Regions from separate parts of the Comamonas sp. SY3 genome, predicted to be linked through region 1. Evidence: riboswitches for the same ligand, from Rfam matches in the RefSeq annotation. Region 1 holds a riboswitch; the other holds the start of a gene.
The links. Region 1 has a riboswitch for manganese ahead of ACCQ08_RS05885 (TMEM165/GDT1 family protein). Riboswitches for the same ligand answer to the same signal wherever they lie in the genome.
Positions count from the first base shown of each region.

Region 2: another riboswitch for manganese. It lies ahead of mntP (manganese efflux pump MntP); the one in region 1 lies ahead of ACCQ08_RS05885 (TMEM165/GDT1 family protein).

Region 1 is NZ_JBGTYN010000003.1:202,655-217,420, forward strand. Features, by position in the region: gene ACCQ08_RS05840 (glycosyltransferase) at 1-583, opposite strand, end outside; gene ACCQ08_RS05845 (tetratricopeptide repeat protein) at 585-2,558, opposite strand; gene ACCQ08_RS05850 (YkgJ family cysteine cluster protein) at 2,728-3,129, opposite strand; gene ACCQ08_RS05855 (Rieske (2Fe-2S) protein) at 3,246-3,608, opposite strand; gene ACCQ08_RS05860 (M20 family metallopeptidase) at 3,704-5,182, opposite strand; gene metW (methionine biosynthesis protein MetW) at 5,326-5,913, opposite strand; gene ACCQ08_RS05870 (homoserine O-acetyltransferase) at 5,910-7,067, opposite strand; gene ACCQ08_RS05875 (Lrp/AsnC ligand binding domain-containing protein) at 7,219-7,710, opposite strand; gene putA (trifunctional transcriptional regulator/proline dehydrogenase/L-glutamate gamma-semialdehyde dehydrogenase) at 7,815-11,678, shown strand; gene ACCQ08_RS05885 (TMEM165/GDT1 family protein) at 11,784-12,356, opposite strand; yybP-ykoY riboswitch at 12,453-12,566, opposite strand; gene ACCQ08_RS05890 (RNA-binding protein) at 12,798-13,211, shown strand; gene ACCQ08_RS05895 (RNA recognition motif domain-containing protein) at 13,467-14,084, shown strand; gene ACCQ08_RS05900 (SDR family oxidoreductase) at 14,170-14,766, opposite strand, start outside.
Region 2 is NZ_JBGTYN010000025.1:27,221-41,986, reverse strand. Features, by position in the region: gene cyoB (cytochrome o ubiquinol oxidase subunit I) at 1-875, shown strand, start outside; gene cyoC (cytochrome o ubiquinol oxidase subunit III) at 868-1,497, shown strand; gene cyoD (cytochrome o ubiquinol oxidase subunit IV) at 1,498-1,926, shown strand; gene ACCQ08_RS22230 (SURF1 family protein) at 1,996-2,751, shown strand; gene ACCQ08_RS22225 (ATP-binding protein) at 2,833-4,191, shown strand; gene ACCQ08_RS22220 (response regulator transcription factor) at 4,154-4,696, shown strand; gene ACCQ08_RS22215 (LysR family transcriptional regulator) at 4,704-5,603, opposite strand; gene ACCQ08_RS22210 (YeiH family protein) at 5,768-6,859, shown strand; gene ACCQ08_RS22205 (O-acetylhomoserine aminocarboxypropyltransferase/cysteine synthase family protein) at 6,975-8,258, shown strand; gene ACCQ08_RS22200 (OmpW family protein) at 8,346-8,957, opposite strand; gene ACCQ08_RS22195 (DUF808 domain-containing protein) at 9,229-10,224, opposite strand; gene mntP (manganese efflux pump MntP) at 10,666-11,235, opposite strand; yybP-ykoY riboswitch at 11,253-11,418, opposite strand; gene ACCQ08_RS22185 (NCS1 family nucleobase:cation symporter-1) at 11,840-13,372, shown strand; gene ACCQ08_RS22180 (aspartate/glutamate racemase family protein) at 13,388-14,122, shown strand; gene ACCQ08_RS22175 (VWA domain-containing protein) at 14,208-14,766, opposite strand, start outside.

The sequences.
Region 1 (14,766 bases):
CCAGCGGAATGGCCAGTGTCTTGAACAACCAGCGCTGCAGTGGAACGCTGGCGGCCATATACGGTGGCGACGTGGCCAGGATGGCAGCACTTTGCCGCAACAGCTTGGTCTCGAACGGCCGGTAGATCTGGTAGCACAGCTGCAGCACGCGGTCCCATTGGGAGATCAGCACATCCGAGTGCCAGTGCGTCACCCAGGCAACGCGGCGCGCGGCCGGCATGATGAGTGCCCAGAATGCCGCATTGTTGGGCATGTGCAGATGCAGTACATCGGGCTTGAAGGCGCGTATCGCCCGGTGCAACGCCAGCGGAAAGCCCAACGCAATCGGCGCGAACACCAAGGTGATCTGCACCGGCACGCGGATGAGCCAGGGCGGGTCATCGGGCAAGGGGTCGCCATGCACCACCGCGCGGGCATCGATGCCGTTGGCACGCTGCTGCTCGATCAGATCGGCCAGAAACGATTCCATGCCGCCCCGGTAAGGCGGATAGAACTTGCCCACATGCAGCACCCGCTGCGGCGTCTGCTCGGGCGGTGCATGCAAGGGCTCGGCGCCAGGCCGGCGCCACCAATTGCGCCCCATGTTATTGGCCGCCTTGCAGTTGCTGCAGCAGCCGCTGGTAGACCGGATTGGCCGGGTCCATGGCGCTGGCGCGTTGCAGGTTGGCAATGGCCTGGGCCCGGTCGCCCTGCTCGCGGTAGGCCAGGGCCTTGCCGTAGTAGGCCGGCGGGTTGGGCTGGCGTGCCAGCGATGCATCAAAGATCTGCAGGGCCTGCGCAAAATCGCGCTTGCCAATGAATGCGATGCCCAGGCCCACTTCCAGGCGGGTGTTGCCCGGCGACATCTGCAGCAGGCGCTGGTAGTTGGCAATGGCCACATCGTAGTGGCCCGAGGGAATGGCCACCTCGGCCTGCTCGAGCAGAATCTTGGGCAACAGCACCGCTTCGGGCTGCATGCTCAGCGCCTTGGCGTAAGCCTGGAACGCCGGCTCCATCTGCTGCGTCATCTTGTAGGCTGTCGCTTGGTGGTAGGCCAGCGCTGCATTGTCAAAGCCCTGCTTCCGGGCGCTGTCGAATGCAGTGATGGCCTCGGGGTAGCGCTTGAGCAGCTCCAGCGCCATGCCCCGGTTGAACTGCGCAGAGCCCAGTGGCTCCTGCAGCGCAACGGCCTTCTCGAAATCCTGCAGCGCTTGCTCGTAGTTCAGGTTCTCCAGCAGGTAGGCGCCCCGGTTGATGAACGGGCGCCAGCGGCCAAAGGCATTGAATGGCGCCTGCAGGTCCACCTTCTGGGCCGCATCGCTCCAGGCGCTGTATTCGGTCTTGAGGCTGAGGCTGCGCTCTGCGGCCAGCGCCGTCAGCACCAGACCGGCCGCGCAGGCCAGCGCCACCATCAGCTTGCGCGGAAAGAGCAGCAGCACCAGTGCCAGCAGGGCCGGCAGCAGCATCGCCCAGATGTAGCTGCGGTACAGCACAAACGGGTCTTGCAACCAGCTGGTGACAAACTCGGTGCTGAACAGCAGCGCCGTGCACAGCAGCACCAGGCCCACCAGGCCCCAGGCATCGCGCTTGCGCAGCAGCAGCACCGCGCTGCCGATCACCAGCGCCACGTAGCCCAAGCCCCCCAGCAGATGGGGCAGGCTGCCAAAGCCCAGCGGGAAGACCGGGCGCAGGTCCAAGGCCATCCATTGCACATTGGGCAGCAGCCACAGCAGGCCGTACTCGAAGAACAGCTTGCCCTGGTTGAGCAGGCTCAGCGGGTAGATCGACGCGGTGATCCCCGGGTAGAGCTGCTCGAGCTGGCGCACATAGGCCCAGGAGGTGTCATCGGTGGCCACGGCGCCGACAAAGGCGCCCAGCTGCGTCCACAGCAGCGCGGTCAGCACGCCGATGAGCACCACGATCGCCGCGCCAATCGCCAGCAGTTTTTTCCAGGAAGGCCGTTTGACAAACACATAGAGCGGCAAGGCCAGCGCCGGCAGTACCACTGCATGCTCTTTGCTCATCAATGCGCAAAGCAGGAAGACCACGGACAGCGCCGCCCACTGCAGCCCCGCACCCGACAAGGCGCGGATATACGCCCAGCAGGCCAGCGCGGAAAACAAAGTCATCATCACCATGCTGCGCTGGACCAGATAACCTACTGCATAGACGCCCACGGGATGCACCGCAAACAGCGCGACGGCGGCAAAAATAGCGATGCGGATATGGGTGTCAAAACCCGGCTCGGCCCGCGCTTCATCGGAAAACGCGGTGTGCCTGAACAGTTCGGTCACCAGCAGCCAAATGGCATAGCAGGTGGCCAGGTGCAGCACGATATTGAAGGCACGCTGCACGGCCATACTCTCGCCGAACAGCGACTGTATCCAGACAAAGCTGCCATAGGACAGCATCCGCACCTTGGGCTCGATCAGGCTGCCATAACGGCCAAAAATGGTGCCGTCCGACAGCCGTCCGTCGTCAAATACCAGGCTGTTGTGCAGGCCCAGGCCATAAATCGTGAAGACGGCGGCCAGGAGCGCCAGCACGCCCAAAGACCAGAAAATTTTTGATTTTTGCATCGGCTAGTTGGCTCAGTAGTGCCCCAGCCTTGCGTTTGCAGGGACCGGGCAGCACCTGCGGCAGGTGCGCGAGCCATTCTAGAGGAGTATTAAGCCTCTGTATAAGCCAGGCCGGGCGCTGAGCCAACAGTCCGCTCCGCACAGCGCTGGATCATCAGGGGCGCGGCATTTATTGCAAATCTTTGTGCCCATATGCACAAAAACCCGGTTTGGGCCCTTTTTTCGGATGCAGGCGGCAGGTCTCTGGCCGTTTTTCATAAACGGTGCAGCGCCGCGCCACCGGATCGAGAAACTGGCAATCGCCGCTGGCGCGGCGCGCCATCGTGAAGATATTGTGCTTGGGGTTGTAATGGTCGATCAGCCGGGCCTTGAGCAGGCGCTTGGCAATCAGCTTGTGCGCGATGTTGTCGACCTCGAAGGCATCGACCAGGCCCAGGCGCACCAGGTCGGGCAGCTGCACCTCCAGCGGCATCGTGCAGCAGTTGGCTGCGCAGCTGTCGCAGAGCCCGGCCTTGTACTTGGTCCAGGTCTCCAGGCGGTCAACATCAACGATTCGGATCGGGGATTTCATGGCGGGGCGCTGCGCGAGCGGTCCGGCAGGCGCGGCCGCTCATTTTTGAAGGCCGCCAGTATCGCGCCAAAGCGATGTCTGGGGCGCGCGCTGGGGCATGGTGGCCTGGCAGGCGCTCAGCCCTGCTTCAGCCACACCGCGCCATCGCGCTCTTCGACTGCCACCGCGTCGAGGCTGGTACCCCGGCAGGGGCCGCCGACGCATTTGCCGGTATCGGGCTGGTAGATGGCCCCGTGGTAGGGGCACAGAATGAACTGGCGGCCACTCTCCAGAATGTCGCCATCAAAGTCCATGGGCACGCTGGCGTGCTGGCACTCGTTGATCCAGCCGTGCAGCTGGCCCTGCCAGCGGATCACAAAGGCCTTCTGGCCATTGGGCAGCTGAAAGAAAAAGGGCTTGCCGTTGTCATGCAGGTCGGCGCTGGCACCCAGCGGTTCAGTGCCGTCAAACAAGATGGTGGGGGCGGTGGGCTCGGTCATGGCGGGCGCGCTGTCGTGGTTGTGGTCGTCAAAAAGAAAAGGCAGCCGCTGCGTGCCCGGGTGCACGCAGCAGCTGCCCGGCGGGCTGGTGGCCGTTATACGCTGGCCGCCTTGGTGGGCATGCTGGCAATCACCTGGGCCACCGCGGCGGTGAGCTTCTTGGCATACGGCACATGCAGGAACTCATTGGGTCCGTGCGCATTGCTCTTGGGGCCCAGCACGCCGCAGACCATCATCTGCGCCTTGGGGAAGCCGGCACTGAGCATACCCATCAGCGGGATCGAGCCGCCCTGGCCGATAAAGCCGCAGTCCGCGCCAAAGTGCGCGCGGCTCGATTGGTTGAGCGCGTTCAGGAACCAGTCGCTGGTGTTGGGGGCATTCCAGCCGTTGGCGCCGCTGGCGCCTTCCCAGGTGACCTTGGCCTGGTAGGGCGCGTTGTCTTCGAGCAGGGTCTTGAGCTCCTGCATGCACTGCGTGGCATCGACCAGCGGGGGCAGGCGCAGGCTCAGCTTGAAGGCGGTGTAGGGGCGCAGCACATTGCCGGCATCCTGCAGCGCGGGCAGGCCCTCGGCACCGGTGACGGACAGGGTCGGCTCCCAGGTGCGCTTGAGCAGCGCCTGCGTCGGGTCGGTGGTGGTGGGCAGCGCAAACAGGCTGGAGCCATTGCAGTCGAAATGCGCCCAGGGGAAGCGCTTGTACAGCTCGTCGCCCAGAATGCCGGCCGTGGCCTGCGCCTGGGCCAGGCGCTCTGCCGGCACCGCGCAGTGAAAGCTCTCGGGCAGCAGGCGGCCGGTCTTGCTGTCTTCCAGGCGGTCGAGCACCTGGCGCATGATGCGGAAGGACGAGGGCACGACGCCCGAGGCATCGCCCGAGTGCACGCCTTCGGTGAGGATCTCGACCTTCAGGGTACCCGCGACCATGCCGCGCAGGCTGGTGGTCAGCCACAGCTGGTCGTAGTTGCCGGCGCCGCTGTCCAGACAGATCACCAGGCCCACATCGCCCAGGCGGGGCTTGAGCATGTCGATGTAGACCGGCAGATCGCCCGAGCCGCTTTCCTCGCAGGTCTCGATCAGGCCCACGATGCGCGGGTGCGGCACATTCTGGCGCTTGAGTTCCTGGATGGCGGCCACGCTGGCGTAGGTGGCATAGCCGTCGTCGGCGCCGCCCCGGCCATAGAGCTTGCCGTCTTCGTATTTGGGGGTCCAGGGGCCCAGGTCATTGCGCCAGCCGGAGAACTCGGGCTGCTTGTCCAGGTGGCCGTACATCAGCACGGTCTGCTCGCTCTGGGCCTGGGTAGCAGGCACCTCGAAGAACAGCACCGGCGTGCGGCCCGGCACGCGCACCACTTCCAGTTTCAGCCCTTCGACCTTCTGCGCCTCGATCCAGCTGGCGGCATTGCGCACCACGGTGTCGATGAAACCATGCTGCTCCCAGTTGCCATCAAAGCCCGGCGACTTGGCGGGGATGGCGATGTAGTCGGTCAGCTGGCGAAGAATGTCGCGGTCCCACTGCTGGCTGATATGGCTGAGGGCAGCATCGGCTTGCAGCTGGGCGGCGTCGAGGCGGGCGTTCATGGGCGAATCTCCTGGAGGTGCTGCCACGAAAAGGGCAGCCGCAGGCATAAGCGTACCAGCGCAGGCGCCACCCGGCTATCGCCTGCGGCAAAGCCCTGCTGCCGTTGTACAGCGCAGAGCCCGCCGCGTGGCGCGCCGTGGGCTCAGGCGTGCTCGAAGTGGAACACCGCCGTGCCGGCACGGGCATTGGGCAGCCAGCGCCGCACCTCGCCGTTCTGCAGGCCAAAGCTGTCCAGAATGTGCAGCTTGTTCTTGAGCGCCAGCACCTCGAAATCCTTGAAGGTGCCGACGCGGATGTTGGGCGTGTCGTACCACTGGTAGGGCAGGCGCTTGGTCACGGGCATGCGGCCTTGCAGGATCGACAGGCGGTTGGGCCAGTGCGCAAAGTTGGGGAAGGCGACCACGCCTTGCTTGCCGATGCGCGCAGTCTCGCGCAGCATCACCTCGGCATTGCGCAGATGCTGCAAGGTGTCGATCTGCAGCACCACATCAAAGCTGTTGTCCTCGAAGATGGCCAGGCCGTCTTCCAGGTTCAGCTGCAGCACGTTCACGCCCCGGCGCACGCAGGCCAGCACATTGGCGTCGTCAAACTCGATGCCATAGCCGCTGCATTCGCGCTCGCGCTGCAGGTAGGCCAGCAGGCTGCCGTCGCCGCAGCCCAGGTCCAGCACGCGGGCGCCCTTGGGTACCAGGTTGGCAATCGCCTGGAAGGTGGAAGAAGACTCGGTCATGCGGCCTCCTGGCTGCGGGGCAGGCCGGCGCTCAGTTCGCGGGCCATGTTTTCAAAATAGGAGCGCATCACGCCCATGTAGCGGGCATCGTCGAGCAAGAAGGCATCGTGGCCATGGGGCGCGTCGATCTCGGCGTAGCTGACGGTGCGGCGGTTGTCGAGCAAGGCCTTGACGATCTCGCGGCTGCGCGCTGGCGAGAAGCGCCAGTCGGTGCTGAAGCTCACCAGCATGAAGCGCGCCTTGGCGCCGGCCAGCGCCTGGGTCAGGTCGCCGCCAAACGGCTTGGCCGGGTCGAAGTAGTCGAGCGCACGGGTGATCAGCAAATAGGTATTGGCATCGAAGTAGTCGCTGAACTTGTCGCCCTGGTAGCGCAGATAGCTCTCGATCTGGAACTCCACATCCTGGGTGCTGTATTTCAGGTCCAGGCCTTCGCGCAGCTGGCGGCCAAACTTCTGGTTCATCACATCGTCGCTCAGGTAGGTGATGTGGCCGATCATGCGCGCAATGCGCAGGCCGCGCTTGGGAACCACGCCTTCTCTGTAGAAGTGGCCGCCGTGGAAGTCCGGGTCGGTCACGATGGCGCGGCGCGCCACCTCGTTGAACGCAATGTTCTCGGCCGACAGACAGGGGGCGCTGGCCACCACCACCGCATGGCGCATGCGGTCGGGGTACTGCAAGGTCCAGGACAGCGCCTGCATGCCGCCCAGGCTGCCACCCAGCACGGCGGCCAGCTGGCGGATGCCCAGCCGGTCCAGCAGCAGCGCCTGGGCATTGACCCAGTCCTCCACCGTCACGACAGGGAAATCGGCGCCGTAGACCGCGCCGGTGTCCGGATTCTGGTGCATGGGCCCGGTCGAGCCAAAGCAGGAGCCCAGGTTGTTGACGCCGATGACAAAGAAATGGTTGGTATCGACCGGCTTGCCCGGGCCGATCATGTTGTCCCACCAGCCCTCGCTCTTGGCCTGGCCCTCGTAGTGGCCGGCCACGTGGTGGGAGGCATTGAGTGCATGGCAGACCAGGATGGCGTTGGAGCGGTCGGCGTTGAGCTGGCCGTAGGTCTCGTAGGCCAGATGGTAGTCGCGGATGGAGGCGCCACTTTGAAGAGGGAGCGCCTCCGGGAAATGCATTGATTGGGGTGTCGCAACGAATGACATAAAAAACCCGGCAACGCTAAAAACGAGGCCGGGTCGATGGAATGCAGTCGCCTACCGAGTCTTTAGCTGGATTTATAAAGCGCCCGCAAGCTGAAGCAAATCGGCGCCGTGAAATCTGAGTGTACTGCAAATCGGCCGCGCATGGGCTGCGTCAACTGCCGCCCAGGTAGAGCCGGTTGGAGCTTTTGACCTCCTCCATCACCGCGTAGGTACGGGTCTCGCGCACGCCGGGCAACTGCCACAAGACCTCACCGGCAAAGTGGCGGTAGTGGTTCATGTCGGCCACACGGATCTTCACCAGGTAGTCAAAGCCACCGGCCACCATATGGCACTCCATAATCTCGGGCCGCACCTGCACCGCCGCCTTGAACTCGTCAAACACATTGGGCGTGGTGCGGTCCAGCAGCACCTCGATGAAGACCAGCATCGCCGCGCCCAGCTTTTGCGGGTTCAGCCGCGCCTCGTATCCGGTGATATAGCCTTCCTTGGTCAGGCGCTGCACCCGGGCCAGCACAGCCGTGGCCGACAGCGACACCGCCTCGGCCAGCTTCAGGTTGGAGATGCGGCCGTCCCGCTGCAGCACGGCCAGAATGCGCAGATCGATGCGGTCGAGGTCGTCCGGCGGGTCGATGATGGCGGTCATGGGCAGAATTTTTCACTAAGAATGGGCCACATTATGGAGAGAAATTCAAACCACAAACGATCACACTGGCGGCATTCACTATCTACTCTGAACACGAGCCCGCCATGACTGCCAACGCCGTTGTTGACAACCAGCCCTCCACTACCTCGCCATTTTCGACCACGGGCAGCAGCCCATCTGGCGCCAGTGCTCCTGTTTTTAATGAGCTGGTGTCGGCCTTGCAGCCCGCCTCGGCACTGCGCGCGGCCATCACGGCCGCCTACCGCAAGCCCGAGACCGAAGCGCTGGAGGCACTGCTGCCCCAGGCCACGCCACCCGCCGCCATCGCCCAGGCCGGCGATGCGCTGGCGCTGCAGCTGGCCCGCACGCTGCGCGAGCGCAAGGCCGACAGCGGCCGCTCCGGCCTGGTGCAAGGCCTGCTACAGGAGTTTGCGCTGTCGTCGCAAGAAGGCATTGCGCTGATGTGCCTGGCCGAGGCGCTGCTGCGCATCCCCGATACGGCCACGCGCGATGTGCTGATCCGCGACAAGATCGCCCACGGCCAGTGGAAGGCCCATGTGGGCAAGAGCCCGTCGATGTTCGTCAATGCCGCCGCCTGGGGCCTGGTGCTGACCGGCAAGCTGGTGGCCACGCACAGCGAGGGCTCGCTGGGCCAGTCGCTCACCCGCCTGATCGGCCGGGGCGGCGAGCCGCTGATCCGCAAGGGCGTGGACATGGCCATGCGCATGATGGGCGAGCAGTTCGTCACCGGCGAGACGATTGGCGAAGCGCTGAAGAATGCCGAGCGCCTGGAGGCCAAGGGCTTCCGCTACTCCTACGACATGCTGGGCGAAGCGGCGATGACCAGCGATGACGCCAAGCGCTACCTGCGCGACTACGAAAACGCGATCCATGCGATCGGCAAGGCCAGCAATGGCCGGGGCGTCTACGAAGGCCCGGGCATCTCGATCAAGCTGTCGGCCCTGCACCCGCGCTACAGCCGCGCCCAGTACGACCGCGTGATGGCCGAGCTCTACCCGGTGGTGCTGCAGCTGGCCGTGCTCGCCAAAAGCTACAACATCGGCCTCAATATCGACGCCGAAGAAGCCGACCGCCTGGAGCTGTCGCTGGACCTGCTGGAAAAACTCTGCTTCGCACCCGAGCTGGCCGGTTTTGCCGGCATCGGCTTTGTCGTGCAGGCCTACCAAAAGCGCTGCCCCTATGTGCTGGACTTCATCATCGACCTGGCCCGCCGCAGCCAGCACCGCCTGATGGTGCGCCTGGTCAAGGGCGCCTACTGGGACAGCGAGATCAAGCGCGCCCAGATCGACGGTCTCGAAGGCTACCCGGTCTACACCCGCAAGGCCTATACCGATGTGTCCTACCTGGCCTGCGCGCGCCAGTTGCTGGCCGCGCCCGATGCGGTCTACCCCCAGTTCGCCACGCACAATGCCCACACCCTGGCCACCATCTACCACCTGGCCGACCCGGCCCGCTACCAGCCGGGCCAGTACGAGTTCCAGTGCCTGCACGGCATGGGCGAGCCGCTGTACGAGCAAGTCGTGGGCCGCACGGCCAGCGAGAACCTGGGCCGCCCCTGCCGCATCTATGCCCCCGTGGGCACGCATGAAACCCTGCTGGCCTACCTGGTGCGCCGCCTGCTGGAGAACGGCGCCAACACCAGCTTTGTGAACCGCATCGCCGACCAGGACATCCCCCTGGCCAAGCTGGTGGAAAACCCCGTGACCACCGCCCAGCAATGGGCACAGAGCGAAGGCCAGCTGGGCCTGCCCAACCCGCACATTGCCCAGCCACGCGCGCTGTATGGCGCAAGCCGCAGCAATTCGGCCGGGCTGGACCTGTCCAACGACAACCGCCTGCGTGCGCTGCAGCACGACCTGCAGGCCAGCGCACAGATGACCTGGCATGCCCAGCCCTTGCTGGCAGACGGCGCCCCCGCCTCTACCCAGCCGAGCGAGCCCGTGCTGAACCCGGCCGACCACAGCGACCAGGTCGGCACGGTCACGCAGGCATCGGCCGATCAGGTGGAGTTTGCGCTGGCTGCTGCCCAGGCCGCCGCCGCCCGCTGGCAGGCCACCCCGGCGGCCCAGCGCGCCGATTGCCTGGCCAAGGCCGGTGACCTGCTCGAAGCCCATATGCCCACCTTGATGGGCGTGCTGGTGCGCGAGGCGGGCAAGACCTGCTCCAACGCGATTGCCGAAGTGCGCGAAGCGGTGGACTTTCTGCGCTTCTACGCCGCCCAGGTGCGCAGCTGGGGCCAGGCGGATTACCAGGCCCTGGGCCCGGTGGTCTGCATCAGCCCCTGGAACTTCCCGCTGGCCATCTTCAGCGGCCAGATTGCTGCTGCGCTGGCCGCCGGCAACACCGTGCTGGCCAAACCGGCCGAGCAGACCCCGCTGATCGCCGCCGCTGCCGTGCAGGCGCTGTGGCAGGCAGGCGTGCCGCACGATGTGCTGCAGCTGCTGCCGGGCACCGGCGAGACCGTGGGTGCCCGCCTGGTGGGCGACAGCCGCGTGCAGGCCGTGATGTTCACCGGCTCGACGGAAGTGGCCCGCATTCTGCAAAAGACCCTGGCCCAGCGCCTTGATGCCCAAGGCCAGCCCGTGACCCTGGTGGCCGAGACCGGCGGCCAGAACGCGATGATCGTGGACTCCTCCGCGCTGGCCGAGCAGGTGGTGGTCGATGTGCTGTCGTCGGCCTTTGACTCGGCCGGCCAGCGCTGCTCGGCGCTGCGCGTGCTCTGCGTGCAGGAAGAGGCCGCCGACCGCCTGCTGCACATGCTGCGCGGCGCGATGCAGGAGCTCCAGGTCGGCAACCCCTGCCAGCTCAAGACCGACGTCGGCCCCGTCATCGACGCCGAAGCCAAGGGCGTCATCGACCAGCACATTGCCCGCATGCAGGCCGCCGGCCACCAGGTCTGGCAAAACGGCGGCGCCAGCGCGCAGGGCACCTTTGTGCCGCCGACGGTGATCGCCATCCGCCAGCTGTCCGAACTCAAGCGCGAGGTCTTCGGCCCGGTGCTGCATGTGCTGCGCTACCGCCGCGAGAACCTGCCCCAGCTGCTGGCCGACATCAATGCCACCGGCTACGCCCTCACCTTGGGCCTGCACACCCGCATTGACGAGACCATCAGCCAGGTGGTCACTGCTGCGCATGCCGGCAATATCTATGTGAACCGCAACATCGTCGGCGCCGTCGTCGGTGTGCAGCCCTTTGGCGGCGAAGGCCTGTCGGGCACGGGTCCCAAGGCGGGCGGCCCGCTGTACATGCTGCGCCTGCTCAGCCGCATGCCGGCCACGGCCACGGTCGATGCGCTGGCCCACCTGCCCCGCATGGCGGGCAATGAGGCGCCGGCGCCCGCCACTGGCCAGCGTGGCCATGCCCATGGCCTGGAGCAGGCCGATGCCGCCCCGGCCGCTGCGCTGGATGCGCTGCAAAGCTGGGCCAGCCAGCAAGGCCAGGGCGAGCTGGCAGCGCTGTGCCAACGCTATGCCGCCCATACCGGCAATGGCTTTGCGGCCGAGCTGCCCGGCCCGACCGGTGAGCGCAATCTGTATGTGCTGAGCGGCCGCGAGCGCGTGGGCTGCGTGGCCAGCACCACAAGCCTGCTGCTGGCCCAGCTCGCCGCCGTGCTGACGGCTGGCTCCACCGCCGTGTGGCCCGCCAACAGCCAGTACGCCAGCCTGCTGGCACAACTGCCCGCATCGGTGCGTGCCTCGGTGCAACTGTCTGCGCACAGCGCGCAGGCCTTCCTGCAGTCCGAAGCCTTCGATGCGCTGATCGCCGATGCCGCCAGCGGCTGGCTGCCCACCGGCAGCAGCCTGGCGGGCCGCCCCGGCGCCATTGTGCCGATCACCGCCCAGGCCGCCGATGGCAGCGTGCCGCTGTTCCGCCTGCTGGCCGAGCATGCGATCAGCATCAACACCGCAGCAGCGGGCGGCAATGCGAGCCTGATGACCTTGGACTGAGGCTGAGGCTTGGGGCGCTGCCCCATCCAAAAAGGGCTGGAGATCGCAGGATCCCCAGCCCTTTGCGTTTGAGCGTTGCCGGTGTTGCTGGCGCCGCCAGCGCTGTCAGTCCATCGTCGTGAACAGCGCAGCCACGCCCAGCATCAGGAAGATCACCGCACAGACACGGTGGATCCAGCGGATCGGCAGCTTCTTGGTGATCTTGTCGCCAAACCAGACCACCGGCGCATTGGCCAGCATCATGCCGATCGTGGTGCCGGCGACCACCCAGTAATAGGAAGCCGGGTACTTGGCGGCCAGCCCCACGGTGGCCAGCTGGGTCTTGTCGCCCATCTCGGCCAGGAAGAACAGCAGCACCGTGGTGCCGAACACGCCCCAGCGGCCGCTGCTCTTGCCGGCTTCGTCCTCGTCGATCTTGTCGGGAATCAGCATCCAGCCGGCCATCAGGATGAAGGACACGCCCAGAATCCAACGCAGCACATCGGGGCCGAGCATCGTGGTGATCCAGGCACCGACGGCACCGGCCAGTGCATGGTTGACCAGGGTCGAGACAAAGATGCCCAGCACAATGGGCCAGGGTTTGCGGTATTTGGCAGCAAGGACAAGGGAGAGCAGCTGTGTCTTGTCGCCCATTTCGGCAAGGGCGACGACAGCGGTCGAGAGGAGAAAGGCTTCCATGGTGTGGGGATCGTTATTGCAGCCGGATATAGCAAGACAGCATTGACCGCATCGCGACTCCGGCATTGGATCGCAACGTGGTCAATGGTCTCGCCCAGCATCCTCATCACAAGGTGCCGTGTACGCCATAGGCCGCGAAGGCCCAAGTTTGTTGACGCACACTCCGCGGCGCATTGCACGCCCGGCAGGCTACTCCCCAAAGACTGGCGCATCATACGCCCAAAAGCGATGCTGCGCCGCAACACCCACTGCCGCCAGGGAAAATACCAAGCCCCGCTTGCGGGAACTGTCAACACAGCGTAAGGCGATTCACCCATAATGGTGAAGCTCAATGTGCCCCCGGGTACACTAGAGCGCGCGGTGATCCGTCTTGGAAGTTGTCACAGGTTTGTTGATTGCATCAGGCTCCATCGCTTTTTTTACTTTTTTCGGAGTCCTCAAATGGGCAACAAACTTTACGTGGGCAACCTGCCCTACTCTTTCCGTGACAGCGATCTGGAAAGCACTTTCAGCCAATTCGGTACCGTCTCCAGCGCCAAGGTCATGATGGAACGTGACACCGGCCGCTCCAAGGGCTTCGGCTTTGTGGAAATGGGTTCGGACGCTGAAGCACAAGCTGCTATCGAAGGCGTGAACGGCCAAGGCTACGGCGGCCGTAACCTGGTTGTGAACGAAGCCCGTCCCATGGAAGCCCGTCCTCCACGCAGCGGTGGTTTCGGTGGTGGCAACCGTGGCGGCTTCGGCGGCGGTGACCGCGGCGGCTTCGGCGGCGGTGACCGCGGCGGCTTCGGCGGCGGCGATCGCGGTGGCTTCGGCGGCGGTGGCCGTGGTGGCTACGGTGGCGGCAGCTACTAAGCACCTCACCTGCAAAACCTCTTACGGGTTTTGACGGTTAGATGACGGGTTTTCCCGAAAAAAAGGCCTCTTTGAGGCCTTTTTTGCATCTGGTTGCAGCTTCCGCGCCACAACTGAGGGGCGGAACTATGCCATTGTCGGTTTTTATGCCAGAAAATAAAGGATGGAGTATTCCTCCATCGGGCTACTGCGATGAATGACCGGTGTTCTACAGGGCGCTATCGCATTATTTAAGAGTTATCAGGAGTCCCTCAAATGGGCAACAAGCTTTACGTCGGTAATTTGCCATACCAGGTTCGCGACAACGATCTGGAACAGGCCTTTGGTCAGTTTGGCAGCGTAACCAGCGCCAAGGTGATGATGGAACGCGACACGGGTCGCTCCAAGGGTTTCGGTTTTGTAGAAATGGGCAGCGATGACGAAGCCCAAGCAGCGGTCAACGGTCTGAACGGTCAGCCTCTGGGCGGCCGCAATCTGGTCGTGAACGAAGCGCGTCCGATGGAGCCCCGTCCTCCCCGCAGCGGCGGTGGTGGCTTTGGCGGCCCACGCGGTGGTGGCTTCGGTGGCGGCGGTAACCGCGGCGGCTTCGGTGGCGGCGGTGGTGGCTACGGCGGCGGTGGTGGCGGTGGCTACGGCGGCGGCGGTGGTGGTGGATACGGCGGCGGCGGTGACCGTGGCGGCTACGGCGGCGGTGGCGGTGGTTATGGCGACCGTGGCGGTCGCGATGGCGGCGGCGGCCGTGGCGGCAATGACCGTGGCTTTGGTGGCGGTGATCGCGGCGGCGACCGCGATGGCGGCTTCCGCAGCCCCTACGGCAATGGTTCGCGCAACCGCGGCGGCAACCAAGGCTACGACAACAACGACGATTATTGATGTCTGCAGGCACACCCTGGCGGTGCGCCTCCAGCAACGACAAAGCCCCGCCAGGGGCTTTTTTCATGGCCGGCGCAGACCTGCGTCAGTCCCGGCCTGGCGGCAGCTCTTGCACCCGTTCGCGGTGGCGGTGCTTGCGCGGGCGGTTGGCCAGCGCGCGGTCATACAGCGCATTGGGTAGGCAGCGCAACAGCTTGGCCACCCAGCCCATCTGCCAGGGGATGACGGCATAGCTGCGCGCCTTGGCAATCACCGCGAAGGCCTTGTCGGCGAAGGCCTCGGGTTGCATCAGGAACGGCATGCCGTAGCGGTTATGGCTGGTGAGCGGCGTGGCCACAAAGCCCGGGCTGATCGTGACCACCTGCACGCCGCTGCGCTGCAGCTCCACCCGCAGGCTCTCGCAGTAGCTGATGACCGCCGCCTTGCTGGCGCAGTAGGCGCCGTGGCCGGGCAGGCCGCGTATGCCGGCCACACTGGCAATACCCACCAATTTGCCACTGCCACGCGCCTGCATGGGCCGCACAAAGGCGTGGAAGGTCGCGGCCATGCCGATCACGTTGGTGGCATAGGTCTGGGCCATGACGTCCAGGTCCTCGCGCTCTGCCGTGTCGATGCCGTAACTCACCCCGGCATTGGCCACCACCACATCGGGCAGGCCCTGCTGCTGCAGGCATTGCGCGCA
Region 2 (14,766 bases), on a different contig from region 1:
TGTTCACGATGTACCGTGGCCGCATCAAGTTCACCGTGCCCATGCTGTGGACCGTGGGCTTCATGCTGACCTTCACCATCGGTGGTATGACCGGTGTGCTGCTGGCCGTGCCGCCTGCTGACTTCGTGCTGCACAACTCGCTGTTCCTGATCGCCCACTTCCACAACGTGATCATTGGTGGCGTGGTGTTTGCCGTGTTTGCCGGTATCAACTACTGGTACCCCAAGGCCTTCGGCTATCGCCTCGACGAGTTCTGGGGCAAGGCGTCGTTCTGGTTCTGGTTCATCGGTTTCTGGGTGGCCTTCACCCCGCTGTACGTGCTGGGCCTGATGGGTGTGACCCGCCGTGTCAACCACTACGAAGACACCTCGCTGCAGATCTGGTTCATCATCGCTGCGTTCGGCGCCGTGCTGATCGCTCTGGGTATCGCGTGCTTCTTCATCCAGTTGTTCGTCAGCTACCTCAAGCGCGACCAGCTGCGTGACGTGACCGGTGACTGCTGGAACGGCCGTACGCTGGAATGGGCGACCTCTTCGCCTCCTCCTCAGTACAACTTCGCCTTCACGCCAGCGGTGCATGACAGCGACGCCTGGTGGGACATGAAGAAGCACGGCTTCAAGCGCAAGCTCGACGGTTTCGTGGAAATCCACATGCCCAAGAACACCGGCGCAGGCTTCGTGATCTCGATGATCGCCCTGGTCTTCGGCTTTGCCATGATCTGGCACATGTGGTGGCTGGCGGGTCTGAGCTTTGCCGGCATCGTGTTGGCCTCGATCATCCACACCTTCAACTACAAGCGTGACTACTACATCCCTGCAACGCAGGTAGCAGCCACCGAAGAAGAACGTACCCAACTGTTGGCCCGCCATGTCTAATCACAACACACTCGCTGGGGCGCCCGGCGCCCTGAACCGCGACTACTTCCTCAAGGAAGAGCCGCATGTTGAAAATGGCACCGCTCTGGGCTTCTGGCTCTACCTGATGAGCGACTGCCTGATCTTTGCAGCCCTCTTCGCCACCTACGGCGCGCTGGGCCGCAACTATGCCGGCGGCGCCGGTGGTGCCGAGCTGTTCGACCTGAGCCTGGTGGCCATCAACACGGCATTGCTGCTGTTCTCGTCCATCACCTTCGGCTTTGCGATGCTGGCCAAGCAAAAGGGCTCGGTCAAGGGCACCGTCGTCTGGCTGATCATCACCGGCCTGTTCGGTGCGGGCTTCCTGGGCGTGGAACTGTATGAGTTCCACCACCTGATCCATGAGGGCGCTGGCCCGCAAAGCAGCGCTGCGATGTCGGCCTTCTTTGCACTGGTGGGCACCCACGGTCTGCACGTGACCTTCGGTCTGGTGTGGCTGGTGGTGCTGCTGCTGCAAATCGGCAAGCACGGCCTGACCCGTGAGAACAACCGCCGCCTGATGTGCCTGTCGATGTTCTGGCACTTCTTGGACGTGGTCTGGATCGGCGTCTTCTCCTTCGTTTATCTGATCGGAGTGCTGTAAATGAGCGCACAACACCACCACGCTGCACACGGCCATGACGACCACCACGGTCATGACGATGGCCCGCACAGCACCTTCTCGGGCTACATGATCGGCTTTTTCCTGTCGATCATCCTGACGGCCATCCCCTTTGCCGTGGTCATGGGCGATGTGTTTGAGAACCGCACCACCACCGTCGTCGTGATCGCCTTCTTCGCAGTCGTGCAGATCATCGTGCACATGATCTATTTCCTGCACATGAACGGCAAGGTCGAAGGCGGCTGGACCCTGATGTCCACGATCTTCACCATCGTGTTCGTGGCCGTGACCCTGGCCGGTACCTTGTGGGTCATGTACCACATGAACACCAACATGATGCCGGGCCACAACCACAGCCCCACGGTCGTGAACCCGCAGCAACCTGCCGGCGAAGGCCACACCAACCACTAAGCTGTTTTGACCAACGAAACGCAACGGAATGCACCGGGTCTGCCCCGGCATTCCGCACTTTTTCAGGCGATGCTCGCGACCGTGGGCATCGCCTTGTTCTTGGGCTTTATCGCCTTGGGCACCTGGCAGGTCTACCGCCTGCAGTGGAAGCTGGACCTGATCGAACGGGTCGAGCGCCGGGTGCACAGCGCGCCCCAAGCGCTGCCCGCCCCGGCCAGCTGGTCCCAGCTCGATGCCAAGGCGGTGGAATACCAGCCCAGCAGCCTGCAAGGCCAGTGGCTGACCGACAAGACCGTGCTGACCCAGGCCGCCACCGCGCTGGGCTCGGGCTTTTGGGTGCTGACCCCTTTGCAGCAGGCCGATGGCAGCCAGGTGCTGGTCAACCGGGGCTTTGTGCCTGATGCCTTGCGCCGTGACTGGGCAGGCGGCCCGCAGCTGGCAGCTGCTACGCCAACGGACGAGGTCCGCGTGACGGGCCTGCTGCGCGCCACCGAGCCCAAGGGCGGCTTTCTGCGTGACAACGACCCGCAATCCCAGCGCTGGTTCTCCCGCGATGTGCAGGCCATTGCACAGGCCCAGGGCCTGACGCAGGTGGCACCCTTCTTCATCGATGAAGGCCTGCCCGATGGCAGCGCCGAGCTGGTGGGCGAGCAAAAGCGCAGCAGCGCCAGCGACCTGCAAAGCCAGCAATGGCCACGCGCCGGTCTCACGCAGGTGCGCTTTGTCAACAACCACCTGGTCTATGCGCTGACCTGGTACGGCCTGGCACTGATGGTGGCAGGCGCGACCTGGCTGGTGCTGCGCAAACGCAAGCGCGCGCGTTAATCACCCTCAGACTTACCGGCGCCTGGCGGCGCTGGTAACACTGGCAGGCGCAAGGCCTGCCGACTGCGGCACAATCGCACGGTGCCACTGTCCATCCCCTCCCCCTTTCAGGTCACCCACACCACCGACCGCCAGAACATGCAGCTGCTGATCCAGCTGCGCTGGCTGGCCGTGGTGGGGCAGGTGGTCACCATCTCGCTGGTCCGCTGGGGCTTTGACATCTACCTGCCGCTGTACGAGATGCTGGCCGTGCTGGCCGGGCTGGTCATCACCAACCTGATCTGCATCTGGTGGCTGCGCTGGCGCCAGCACGATATCTCGTCGAGCGATCTGTTCGTGGCACTGCTCGCCGATGTCGGTGCGCTGAGCCTGCAGCTCTACCTCAGCGGCGGCGCCAACAACCCCTTCATCACGTTGTTCCTGCTGCAGGTCACGCTGGGGGCGGTACTACTCAAGCCCTTCTATGCCTGGGGCATTGTGGTGGTCACCGGCTGCTGCGCGGTGGCGCTGGCCTTTTTCTACCAGCCGCTGCAGATCATGAGCCACCGCAGCGGCGCGATGCACTCGCTGTACCTGCTGGGGCTGCTGATCAGCTTCGGGCTCAATGCGATCTTGCTGGTCTCGTTCATCAACCGCATCATGTCCAACCTGCAGCTGCGCGATACGCGCCTGGCGGACCTGCGCCAGCGCGCCGCCGAGGAAGAGCACATCGTGCGCATGGGCCTGCTGGCCAGCGGCGCAGCCCATGAGCTGGGCACGCCGCTGTCGACCCTGGCGGTGATTCTGGGCGACTGGCAGCGCATGCCCTCGATCGCGCAAGACAGCGAGCTGATGGAGGACCTGCACGAGATGGAGCACCAGGTGCAGCGCTGCAAATCCATCGTCACCGGCGTGCTGCTGTCGGCCGGTGAGACGCGAGGCGATGCGCCCGAGACCACCACCCTGGTCACCTTCATGGACCGCGTGGTGGCGCAGTGGCAAAGCCACCGCCAGCCCGGCAATTTTGTCTACCGCAAGCAGGTGGCACGCGACGTTCCCATCATCTCGGATACCTCGTTGCAACAGATGATTTTCAATGTGCTGGACAATGCACTGGAGGCCTCGCCAGATTTTGTCCAGCTGGTGGTGGAATGCCCCGCGCAGGACGACGCCCAGCTGGTGCTGCAGGTGACCGACAGCGGCCCGGGTTTCAAGAGCGAGATCCTGGCCCATCTGGGCAAGCCCTACCAGTCGACCAAACAACGCCCCGGCGGTGGCCTGGGCCTCTTTCTGGTGATGAATGTGGCCCGCTCGCTGGGCGGCCATGTCGAGGCCCGCAACCGCGAGCAGCACCTGGGCGGCGGTGCAGCTGTACGCATCAGCCTGCCGCTGGCCTCCATTGCCCTGGATGATGAACCACACCATGACCTCCACCCAAGAACGCCTGCTACTCCTGGTTGAAGACGATGCCGCTTTTGCCCGCACGCTGCGCCGCTCCTTTGAGCGCCGTGGCTACCGCGTGCTGCATGCCAGCAGCGCTGACGAGGTGGCCCAACTGCTGCAGACTGAGCGCCCGCAGTACGCGGTGATGGACCTGAAGCTGGCCGGCCATGCCTCGGGCCTGTCCTGCGTGCAGCTGCTGCATGCGCAAAACCCCGATGCGCTGATCGTCGTGCTCACCGGCTACGCCAGCATTGCCACCGCGGTCGAAGCCATCAAGCTCGGCGCCTGCCACTACCTGGCCAAACCGTCCAACACCGATGACATCGAAGCGGCCTTCAGCCGGGTCGAAGGCAGCACCGAGGTCGACCTGACTGCCGCCACGACCTCGATCAAAACGCTGGAGTGGGAGAAGATCCACGAGACCCTGGCCGAGACCGGCTTCAACATCTCCGAAACCGCACGCCGCCTGGGCATGCACCGCCGCACCCTGGCCCGCAAGCTGGAAAAGCACCACGTCCGTTGAACAGCGCTCAGGCAGCGTCCTCACAGGCCTGCACCAGCGCCTGCAATACCGGTGAGCGCTGCTTGCCCTGGCGCTGCAACAGCGAGAACTGCCGCCGCATCGGCGGCAACAGGCTGTGCAACACGGCCAGCTCGCCCCGGTCGATCCAGGGCTGGGCAATCACCCGCGACAGACAACTGATGCCCGCCCCCCGCGCAACGGCGGTGCAGATCGCCTCCGAGCTGCCCAGCACCGCCGCAATCGGCCATTCCCGCAACTGGGAGAGCACGCTGAACTCCACGGCCTCGCGCGTGCCCGACCCCTCCTCACGCAACAGCCAACGGCAGGCGCCCAGCTGCTGCGCGCTGACAGGGCCGTGGCCTGCTGCCGCCACCAGCGCATGGCCAGGCGCGGCAATCAGCACCAGCTCATCCTCGCGCCAGGGCTGGACCTCCAGTGCCGGCCAGTGGCTCACCCCTTCGATAAAGCCCAGGTCCACACTGGCCTCGCTGACCGCCTCGGCCACCTCGCGGGTATTGCCGATCACCACCTCAAACTGCACCTGGGCATAGCGCTGCATGAAGTCCGCCAGGATGGCCGGCAGCACATGGTTGGCAATGGTGGTGCTGGCCGCCAGCCGCAGCACCACGGGCGCCATGGGCTCGCTGTGCTGGGTGGCCTGCTCCAGCTGCAAGGCCAGCTCCAGCAAGGCCTGTGCTTGCGGCCACAGGCTGCGGCCCAGGTCGTTGAGCACCAGGCGCTTGCCGCTGCGCGCAAACAGCTGCGCGCCCAGGCCTGCCTCCAGCTGCTGCAGGGCGGCACTGACCGCCGACTGCGACAGGCCGATGGTCCGCGCCGCAGCGACGGTACTGCCGCTATGGGCAATGGCGCAGAAAACCTCCCACTGGCGCAGGCTGAGATGGAGCATGGTGAACAGAAACTCGGTCGGTTGATGGGCCTATATCTACCTATTTTATCGATAGAACTTAATCAAACAATCCGTTATACAGATATAAGAAGAATTTCTATAGTGACCCCATACCGCCCAGCAGCCTGCCGCTTCCGGCCCTGCCTGGGCCTCTGGAACCGCCCATGTCACTCGCCCACCTCCCCCTCCCCCGGCTGCGCCACGGCCACTGGCTCGATACCGCCAGACGCCTGGCGCCCGGCCTGCTGCTGTGCGCGGCCATTGCCTGGCTGGCCAGCGGGCTGGCGGCACTGCCCTGGTTTAGCAGCCATGGGCTGAGCGCGCTTACGGTGGCCATCGTCATCGGCATGCTGGTGGGCAATACCGTCTATGGCGCGGTACAGGCGCCGGCGGCAGCGGGGGTCGGGCTGTCCAAGCAGCAGCTGCTGCGCCTGGGCATCATCCTCTATGGCCTGCGCCTGACCTTCCAGGACATCGCCGCCGTGGGCCTGGCCGGAGTGCTGACCGATGCGCTGATGCTCATCAGCACCTTTGTGCTGGCGCAATGGCTGGGCCGGCGCTGGCTGGGGCTGGATGCACGCACCAGCATGCTGGTGGGCGCAGGCAGCGCCATCTGCGGCGCAGCGGCCGTGCTGGCCACGGCTCCGGTGGCCAAGGCGCGTGCCGATGATGTGGCGGTCGCGATTGCCACCGTGGTGGTCTTTGGCACGGTGGGCACCTTTCTGTACCCCGTGCTCTACCAATGGCTCGCACCCAGTCTGCAGATGACCGAGGCCGGCTATGGCCTCTGGGTCGGCTCGACGGTGCACGAGGTCGCCCAGGTCGTGGCGGCTGGCGGCGCCGTCAGCAGCAGCGCGGCCGATACTGCCGTGGTCGCCAAGATGGTGCGGGTGATGATGCTGGCCCCGTTTCTGATCGCGCTGTCGCTGTGGCTGGCCAGGCGCCCTGGCAGCGCTGCAGCGGTCCGGCAGCCGGCAGCCGGTGGCGCCGTGCAGGCCCGCCAGATCACCATTCCCTGGTTTGCGTTGGGCTTTGTCGCAGTCGCGGGCATCCATTCGCTGGGCGTCATCCCTGCGCAGGCGCTCGCCATCGGTGTGCAGTGGGACAACGCCTTGCTGACGATGGCGATGGCCGGCCTGGGGCTCACCACCCATGTGCGCGCCGTGCGGGCTGCGGGCATCAAGCCCTTGCTGCTGGGGCTGGTGCTGTTTGTCTGGCTGGTGCTGGGCGGGCTGGCGGTCAATACTTGGCTCTGAGCGTGTTGATGGCGCTGAGCGCTCATAAGCTCATACCCAAAAAATCGTTGGTCTGCCGCACAAAACTGCTACAACCGGGAGGCATATTTCTGCCCACAAAAAGGATTCCAACACCATGCGCATCGAGACATTGGCCGTTCACGCAGGCTATTCGCCCGACCTGACCACCAAGGCTGCGGCCGTGCCCATCTACCAAACGGTGGCCTACGCCTTTGACAGCGCGCAGCATGGCGCCGACCTGTTTGACCTGAAGGTGCCGGGCAATATCTACACCCGCATCATGAACCCGACCACCGATGTGCTGGAAAAGCGCGTGGCCGCGCTGGAAGGCGGCATTGCCGCGCTGGCACTGGCCTCGGGCATGGCAGCGATCACCGCAGCCATCCAGACCTTGGCCGAAGCGGGCGACAACATCGTCTCGGCCAGCACCTTGTATGGCGGCACCTACAACCTGTTTGCCCACACCTTTCCGCAGCAAGGCATCGAGGTGCGCTTTGCCGATCCGCGTGACCCGGCCAGCTTTGGCGCACTGATCGACGACAAGACCAAGGCCGTGTTCATCGAGTCCATCGGCAACCCGCTGGGCAATGTCACCGACATCCGCGCGCTGGCCGATGTGGCCCACCGCCATGGCGTGCCGCTGATCGTCGACAACACCGTGCCATCGCCCTACCTGCTGCGCCCCATCGAGCATGGCGCCGACATCGTCGTGCACTCGCTCACCAAGTACCTCGGCGGCCATGGCACCAGCGTCGGTGGCGCCATTGTCGACAGCGGCACCTTCCCCTGGGCGGAGCACAAGGCGCGTTTCAAGCGCCTCAACGAACCCGATGTGAGCTACCACGGCGTGGTCTATACCGAAGCGCTGGGCCCTGCGGCCTACATCGGCCGCGCGCGCGTGGTGCCGCTGCGCAATATGGGCGCGGCCATCTCGCCGCAGAACGCGTTCCAGATCCTGCAAGGCATCGAAACACTGGCGCTGCGCATGGACCGCATTTGCGAGAACACCCAGAAGATTGCCGAGACCCTGCAAAAGCACCCCAAGGTCGCCTGGGTGCGCTATGCGGGCCTGCCAGACCACCCGGACCATGCCATTCTGCAAAAGCAGTCGGGCGGCCGCGCCTCGGGTATTTTGTCGTTCAGCCTCCAGGCCGCCGATGGCGAAGGCCGTGCCGCAGGCGCCCGCTTTCTGGATGCTTTGCAGCTGTTCACGCGCCTGGTCAATATTGGCGATGCCAAATCACTGGCCACGCACCCGGCCTCGACCACCCACCGCCAGCTCGACAGTGGCGAGCTGGAGAAGGCCGGCGTCAGCGAAGGCATGGTGCGTCTGTCCGTCGGCATCGAGCATGTCGATGACCTGCTGGCCGATCTGGAGCAGGCGCTGGCCAAGGTCTGAGGGGCCGTCGCACGCAAAAAAAGAGCCGCTTGCAACAAGCGGCTCAATCACAGTGCTCTTTGATCCGTGGTCGGCTTCAGACCCCGTTTAGAAGCGGTAGCCCACACCGACACCCAGCAGCCAAGGATCGACCTTGAAGGTTCCCACCTTGGTGCCCGCCGAGCGCACATCGGTCTTGATGTAGACCTTCTTCACATCCACGTTGATCGACCAGTTCTTGTCGAGCATGTAGTCAAAGCCGATCTGCAGTGCGGCGCCAAAGCTGTTCTTCTTGATCGATGGATCGAGCGCGGCCTCAACCGCCGGTGCGAAGTTCACGTTCGAGAAGCGCGTGTAGTTCACACCAGCGCCCAGATAGGGCTTGAACGCGCCCATGTTGGTGAAGTGGTACTGCGCCAGCAGGCTGGGCGGCAGGTGCTTGAGCGTGCCGATCTTGGCGCCGTCAGAGCGCAGGTCGTGCTTTTGCGGGTAGGTCAGCACCAGCTCGGCCGCGATGTTGGGCGTGAAGAAGTAGGTCACATCCACTTCGGGAATGGTCTTGTCATTGATCGACAGACCCAGGCCGGTGGAGTCCTTGTTGGCGCTGTCCAGGTGCACCGCACGCAAACGCACTTGCCAGGGGCTTTGCGCCTCCTGCGCCATCGCGGCGCCCGACGCCATTGCACATACAGCCGCCGCTGCCAACATCATCTTTTTCATCATCATTGCCCTCGCTGCGATCTTGCTCGCATGGATTGAAAAGTAGCTGAAACGAGCCAGCATCTGCATGCCCGGCCAGCGCCAAGCGCCGGATAGGTGGGTGGCAGATCTGCCTGCTGTCCATGCCCTGCATCTTCTTCCTCTGCGCGCCAGGCGGCCCTGACCCAGATCAACGAGACAAAACATGCCATGAAAAAAGGCGGCCCGCTGTTGCGATGCCGCCTTGAGGTCTTACTGCAGCCGCATCCCAACGATGCGGCGCTGCTGCTGGTCAGTGCCCGCGCAGCTTGTGCCAGGCCTCCACCGCCAGCACCACCAGGCCACCAATGGCCGCGCCGACGGCCACATGCACCAGCGTCGGTGCCAGCAGGGCCACCACGCCGCCCATCGGCGTGACCGTGCTCTGCAGCCAGTGCTCGATCGGGCCGATGCCATGCACCAGCAAGCTGCCGCCCACCATGAACATCGCAGCCGTACCCACAATTGACAAACCGCGCATCAGCCAGGGCGTAAAAGCGATCAGGCCCCGGCCAAACGCCTTTGCGGCGGCACTGGTCTTGCGCATCAGCCACATGCCCACATCGTCCATGCGCACAATGCCGGCCACCAGGCCGTAGACAAACACGGTGATCGCCAGCGCCACAGCGACCAACACCACCAACTGCTCGGCAATCGGCTTGCTGGCGACGGTGCCCAGCGCAATCGCCATGATCTCGGCCGACAGAATGAAATCGGTCCGGACGGCACCCGCCACCTTGGCCTTTTCATAGGCCACCGGGTCCATGTTCTTCTCGTTGGCGGCCTTGACCGACGAAGGGGCTACACCCATTTGTGCAGCCTGCTCTGACTCCTTGACGGCGTCATGGGTGTGCTTGGGCTTGTGGAACAGGCTGAGCACCTTCTCCACCCCCTCAAAACACAGGAAAGCGCCGCCAATCATCAACAGCGGCGTGATCAGCCAGGGCGCAAAAGCACTGATCAGCAACGCTGCCGGCACCAGAATGGCCTTGTTCTTCAGTGAGCCCTTGGCCACCGCCCAGACCACCGGCAACTCCCGGTTGGCCTTGACGCCGGTTACCTGCTCGGCATTCAGCGCCAGGTCATCGCCCAGCACCCCCGCCGTCTTTTGCACCGCCACCTTGGTCTGCGTGGCCACATCGTCCAGGATGGCCGTGCTCTTGCCCGCAGCCGTCTTGGTCATCAGCGCCACATCGTCAAGCAAGGTCGCAATATCATCGAGCAACATCAATAAACCAGCACCAGCCATTACGCACTCCCTGTCTAAATTCGGTGGCAAATCATAGCGATTTCACAATGCAATGCCGTCTCAAGCCCCGTAAAACGGTGATTTCTACGTTTTGTTGGAGGTTGTTCACAAAACTTTATGCAGGCCTTGTCAACCACCTCAGCGCGCGGCCCGTTGTACACCCATCTACACCAGAAAGGTGAAAGGACTGAAATGACTGAAGTGTTTGCTATTTGGCCTGAAGACGAACGTGACCGTAAGCGTGCTCCTGCCCGCTTCTGATACCAGCGCAGCTTGCCAGCGGTTGAGCCAGAACTGAAACCCGGCACCCGCAGCGATTGCAGGCTCACTGATCTCTCTCACTTTAGCCCCGCTCTGCGGGGCTTTGTTTTGTCTGGCGCCGTCCTCCTACAGGGCCGCACACCAAAGCCCTCTGCCGTGGCAACCGCAGACGGCCTGCTTTTATACCGCCACCAGGTGCTCGTACAGAATCAGCGAGCCAATCGCGATCAGCACCACGCCACCCACCGCCTCTGCCCAGCGGCCGGTGATATGGCCCAGCACACGGCCCACCATCACCCCCAAGGTCACCATTGCAAAGGTCGCAAAGCCGATGCTCAGCGCGACCACGGTGATGTTCACATCCAGGAAAGCCAGGCCCACGCCAACCGCCATCGCATCAATGCTGGTGGCAAAGCCGGTGGCGACCAGCAGCCAGAAGCCATGGCGCGCCGGGCGGCCCATCTCGGGTTCATCGGCACTTTTGAAAGCGCCCAGCACCATGCGGCCACCCAGAACCAGCAGCAGCACAAAGGCAATCCAGTGGTCCCAGGCCTTCACATAATCGGCAGCGGCGTAGCCCAGCGCCCAGCCCACCAGCGGGGTGATGGCTTCGATGACACCAAAGATCAGGCCGGTGCGCAGCGCCTCGGACCAACGGGGTTTGACAAGGGCAGAGCCTTTGCCAATCGCCGCGGCAAAGGCATCGGTAGACATGGCAAGCGCCAACAGGGAAATGGAAGCAGCATTCATCGGAGGTTCTTCTGGGACAGTCGGGCATGAGCACAACGGCATGCCACCACTGCCCGACCGAGGTCGTGCTGGCATGCCGATGGTCTCGCCAACCGAAGAACGGATGTCTGCGCCACAGCATGCGAAATGCCGAGTATGTTGACGCAGACGCTTCCAGCGCGGAAGCAGGCTACTCCCCAAGGGAGCCCGCAGTCTAAACCTTGCGCAGCGCGTTGCGGCGCATGGCCCCAGAGGCGCCAGGCTCTTTAGAAATGGATCGCATTTCTGCCTGGTGCCCAAGCGTTGGTGCAGCGAAACGGCCGATAGCTACAGGCCGAAACAAGAGCAACCTCATGTACTCGCGCTGCTGCGATGCGCCCTCTGGCAGCGCCGGTAAACGCGTCTCCCAGGCAACAGCAACGGCGCCCTTTCAGGGTTGGCCCTAGTTCATTTTTAGACGCTTTGTATACACTTAATGTATGCATATGTGCACACAAAGCATAGCCATTGAGGCCCCGCTTCTCTGCTGCACATGCCATGCATGGACCCGCGCACATGACGAGACAAATCAGGCCGCCAGGCCGTTACTAAGGCGCACCTGGATGCGCCCGATCCAAGGATGTCAATGACCGATCTTGCAGCAGACCAGAACGCAGGCTTTGCCTTCAACCCCGCCCAGCAGCGGCCCGCGGCCACCACCGATTTGCCCGCTGGTGTATGCCCCTCGCTCTACAACAAGGACCTGGCACCCACCCGGAAAGACAGCCGGTCCTGGGGCGCTTACAGCCTGTTCACGCTGTGGGCCAATGATGTGCACAGCCTGGGCAACTATGCCTTTGCCATCGGCCTGTTTGCGCTGGGCCTGGGCGGCTGGCAGATTCTGACGGCGCTGATGATGGGCGCCGCACTGCTGTTTGTGCTGCTGACCTTGTCGGGCTTCATGGGCCCCAAGACGGGCGTGCCCTTTCCAGTGATGAGCCGCATCAGCTTTGGCACGCGGGGCGCGCAGATCCCGGCGCTGATCCGGGGCGGCGTTGCGATTGCCTGGTTCGGCATCCAGACCTACCTGGCCTCCAAGGTGCTCGATGTGCTGCTGATCACCCTCTTTCCCAGCCTGCAGGCGCTGCTGGCGCACCAGGTGCTGGGCCTGCCGGTGCTGGGCTGGATCAGCTTCAGCCTGCTGTGGGTGGTGCAGACGATGATTGCCTGCTGGGGCATGGAGAGCATCCACAAGTACGAGGCCTTTGCCGGCCCGGTGATTCTGGTGACCTTCATCTCGCTGGCCGGCTGGGTGCTGTACAGCTCGGGCGGCAAGATCCAGTGGACGGCGCCCCAGCCCAGCACCGGAGGGGCGATGTGGGTGCAGATCATGGGTGCGGCCTCGCTGTGGGTCGCCATCTATGGCACCTTTGTGCTCAATTTCTGTGACTTCACCCGGGGCGCCACCTCGCGCAGCGCCGTGGTCAAGGGCAACTTCTGGGGCATCCCCATCAACATGCTGATCTTCGGCCTGATCGTCGTCGTGCTGACCGGCGGCCAACTGGCCATCGATGGCACCCTGATCCTCAGCCCCACCGACATCGTCGAGAAGATCCCCAACAAGCCGCTGCTGATCCTGGCCAGCCTGTCGCTGCTGATCCTGACCATCGCCGTGAACCTGATGGCCAACTTTGTCGCCCCTGCGCTGGCCCTGGCCAACCTGCTGCCGCGCCAGCTCAACTTCCGCCGCGCGGCGCTGGTCAGCGCCATCCTGGGCTTTGTGATCCTGCCGTGGAACCTCTACGATTCGCCGCTGGTGATCCTGTATTTCCTCGGTGGCCTGGGCTCCTTCCTGGGCCCGCTGTTCGGCATCGTGATGGCCGACTACTGGCTGATCCGCAAGGAGCGCGTGCATGTGCCTGCACTGTACAGCGATGACCACCGTGGCCCTTACCATTACCACAACGGCGTCAACCGCCGCGCCATCCAGGCCCTGGTGCCCTCGGCACTGATTGCGCTGCTGTTCGCCTTTCTGCCGGCGCTGGAGTCGGTGTCCCATTTCTCCTGGTTCATTGCAGCCGGGCTCGGCGGCCTGTTCTACTGGCTGCTGACCCCCAAGGGCCAGCACTACGAAGACCAGGACGGCGAGGCCATTGCCGTGAACCATGCCCAACATTGAGACGGAGTTTTTTGCATGCGCATTCTGATCGTGAACGTCAACACCACCGAGAGCATGACCGAGGCCATTGGCGCCCAGGCGCGCCGGGCAGCGGCACCGGGCACCGAGATCGTCGCCCTCACCCCGCGTTTTGGCGCCGAGTCGGTGGAGGGCAATTTTGAGAGCTACCTCTGCGCTGTCGGTGTGATGGATGCGGTCATGCGCTATGACCAGCCCTTTGATGCCGTCATCCAGGCCGGCTACGGCGAGCATGGCCGCGAAGGCCTGCAAGAGCTGCTGGAAGTGCCGGTGGTGGACATCACCGAGGCAGCGGCATCGACGGCCATGTTCCTGGGCCACAAATACGCCGTGGTCACCACCCTGGACCGGGCCGTGCCGCTGATCGAAGACCGTCTCAAGCTGGCCGGTCTGGATGCGCGCTGCGCCTCGGTGCGCGCCAGCGGCATGGCCGTGCTGGAGCTGGAGAGCCAGCCCGAGCGCGCGGTCGATGCCATCGTGCAGCAGGCGGCCAAGGCTGTTGAAGAAGACCATGCCGAGGTGATCTGCCTGGGCTGCGGCGGCATGGCCGAGCTCGAAGACAAGGTGCGCAGCCGCACCGGCGTGCCGGTGGTCGATGGCGTGGCTGCAGCGGTGACGATTGCCGAATCGCTGGTACGCCTGGGCCTCAAGACCTCCAAGGTGCGCACCTATGCACCGCCGCGCGCCAAGCGGATTACCGGCTTTCCGCTGCCCGATTCGCTGGGCCGCTGAACGTCTTCAACCACCCCTCCCTGTTTACTCCAACCGCCCTGCTCCGCAGGGCTTTTTTCTGGCCGCTGTTGGCCGCTGCTGTCCTTTATTGGCTGGTCTTGAAGCCCTGGGTCGCCGCCCAGGCGGCCACATCATCGCGGCGGATCGCAGCGGCCATCAGTTGCGGGAAGGCGTCCGGCGTGCAGGCAAAGGAAGGCACGCCCAAGGCGGCCAGCTTCGCCGCCAGTGCGGCATCGTAAGCGGGGGCACCTTCGTCGCTCAGCGCCAGCAAGGTGATGAACTGCACGCCCGACTCCACCAGCTCATGGGCGCGGCGCAGCAGGCCTGACTCCACGCCCCCCTCGTACAGGTCCGAGATCAGCACCAGGATGGTGTTGCGCGGCTCGCTGATCAGGCTCTGGCAATAACCCACGGCGCCATTGATGTCAGTGCCGCCGCCCAGCTGCACGCCAAACAGCACATCGACCGGGTCGTCGAGCTTCTCGGTCAGATCCACAACCGCCGTGTCAAACACCACCAGCTTGGTCGCGACCGCAGGCAGGCTGGCCATCACCGCACCAAAGATGCTGGAATAGACCACCGAGTTGGCCATGGAGCCGCTTTGGTCGATGCACAGAATCACTTCGCGCTGCGGGCGGCGCGCC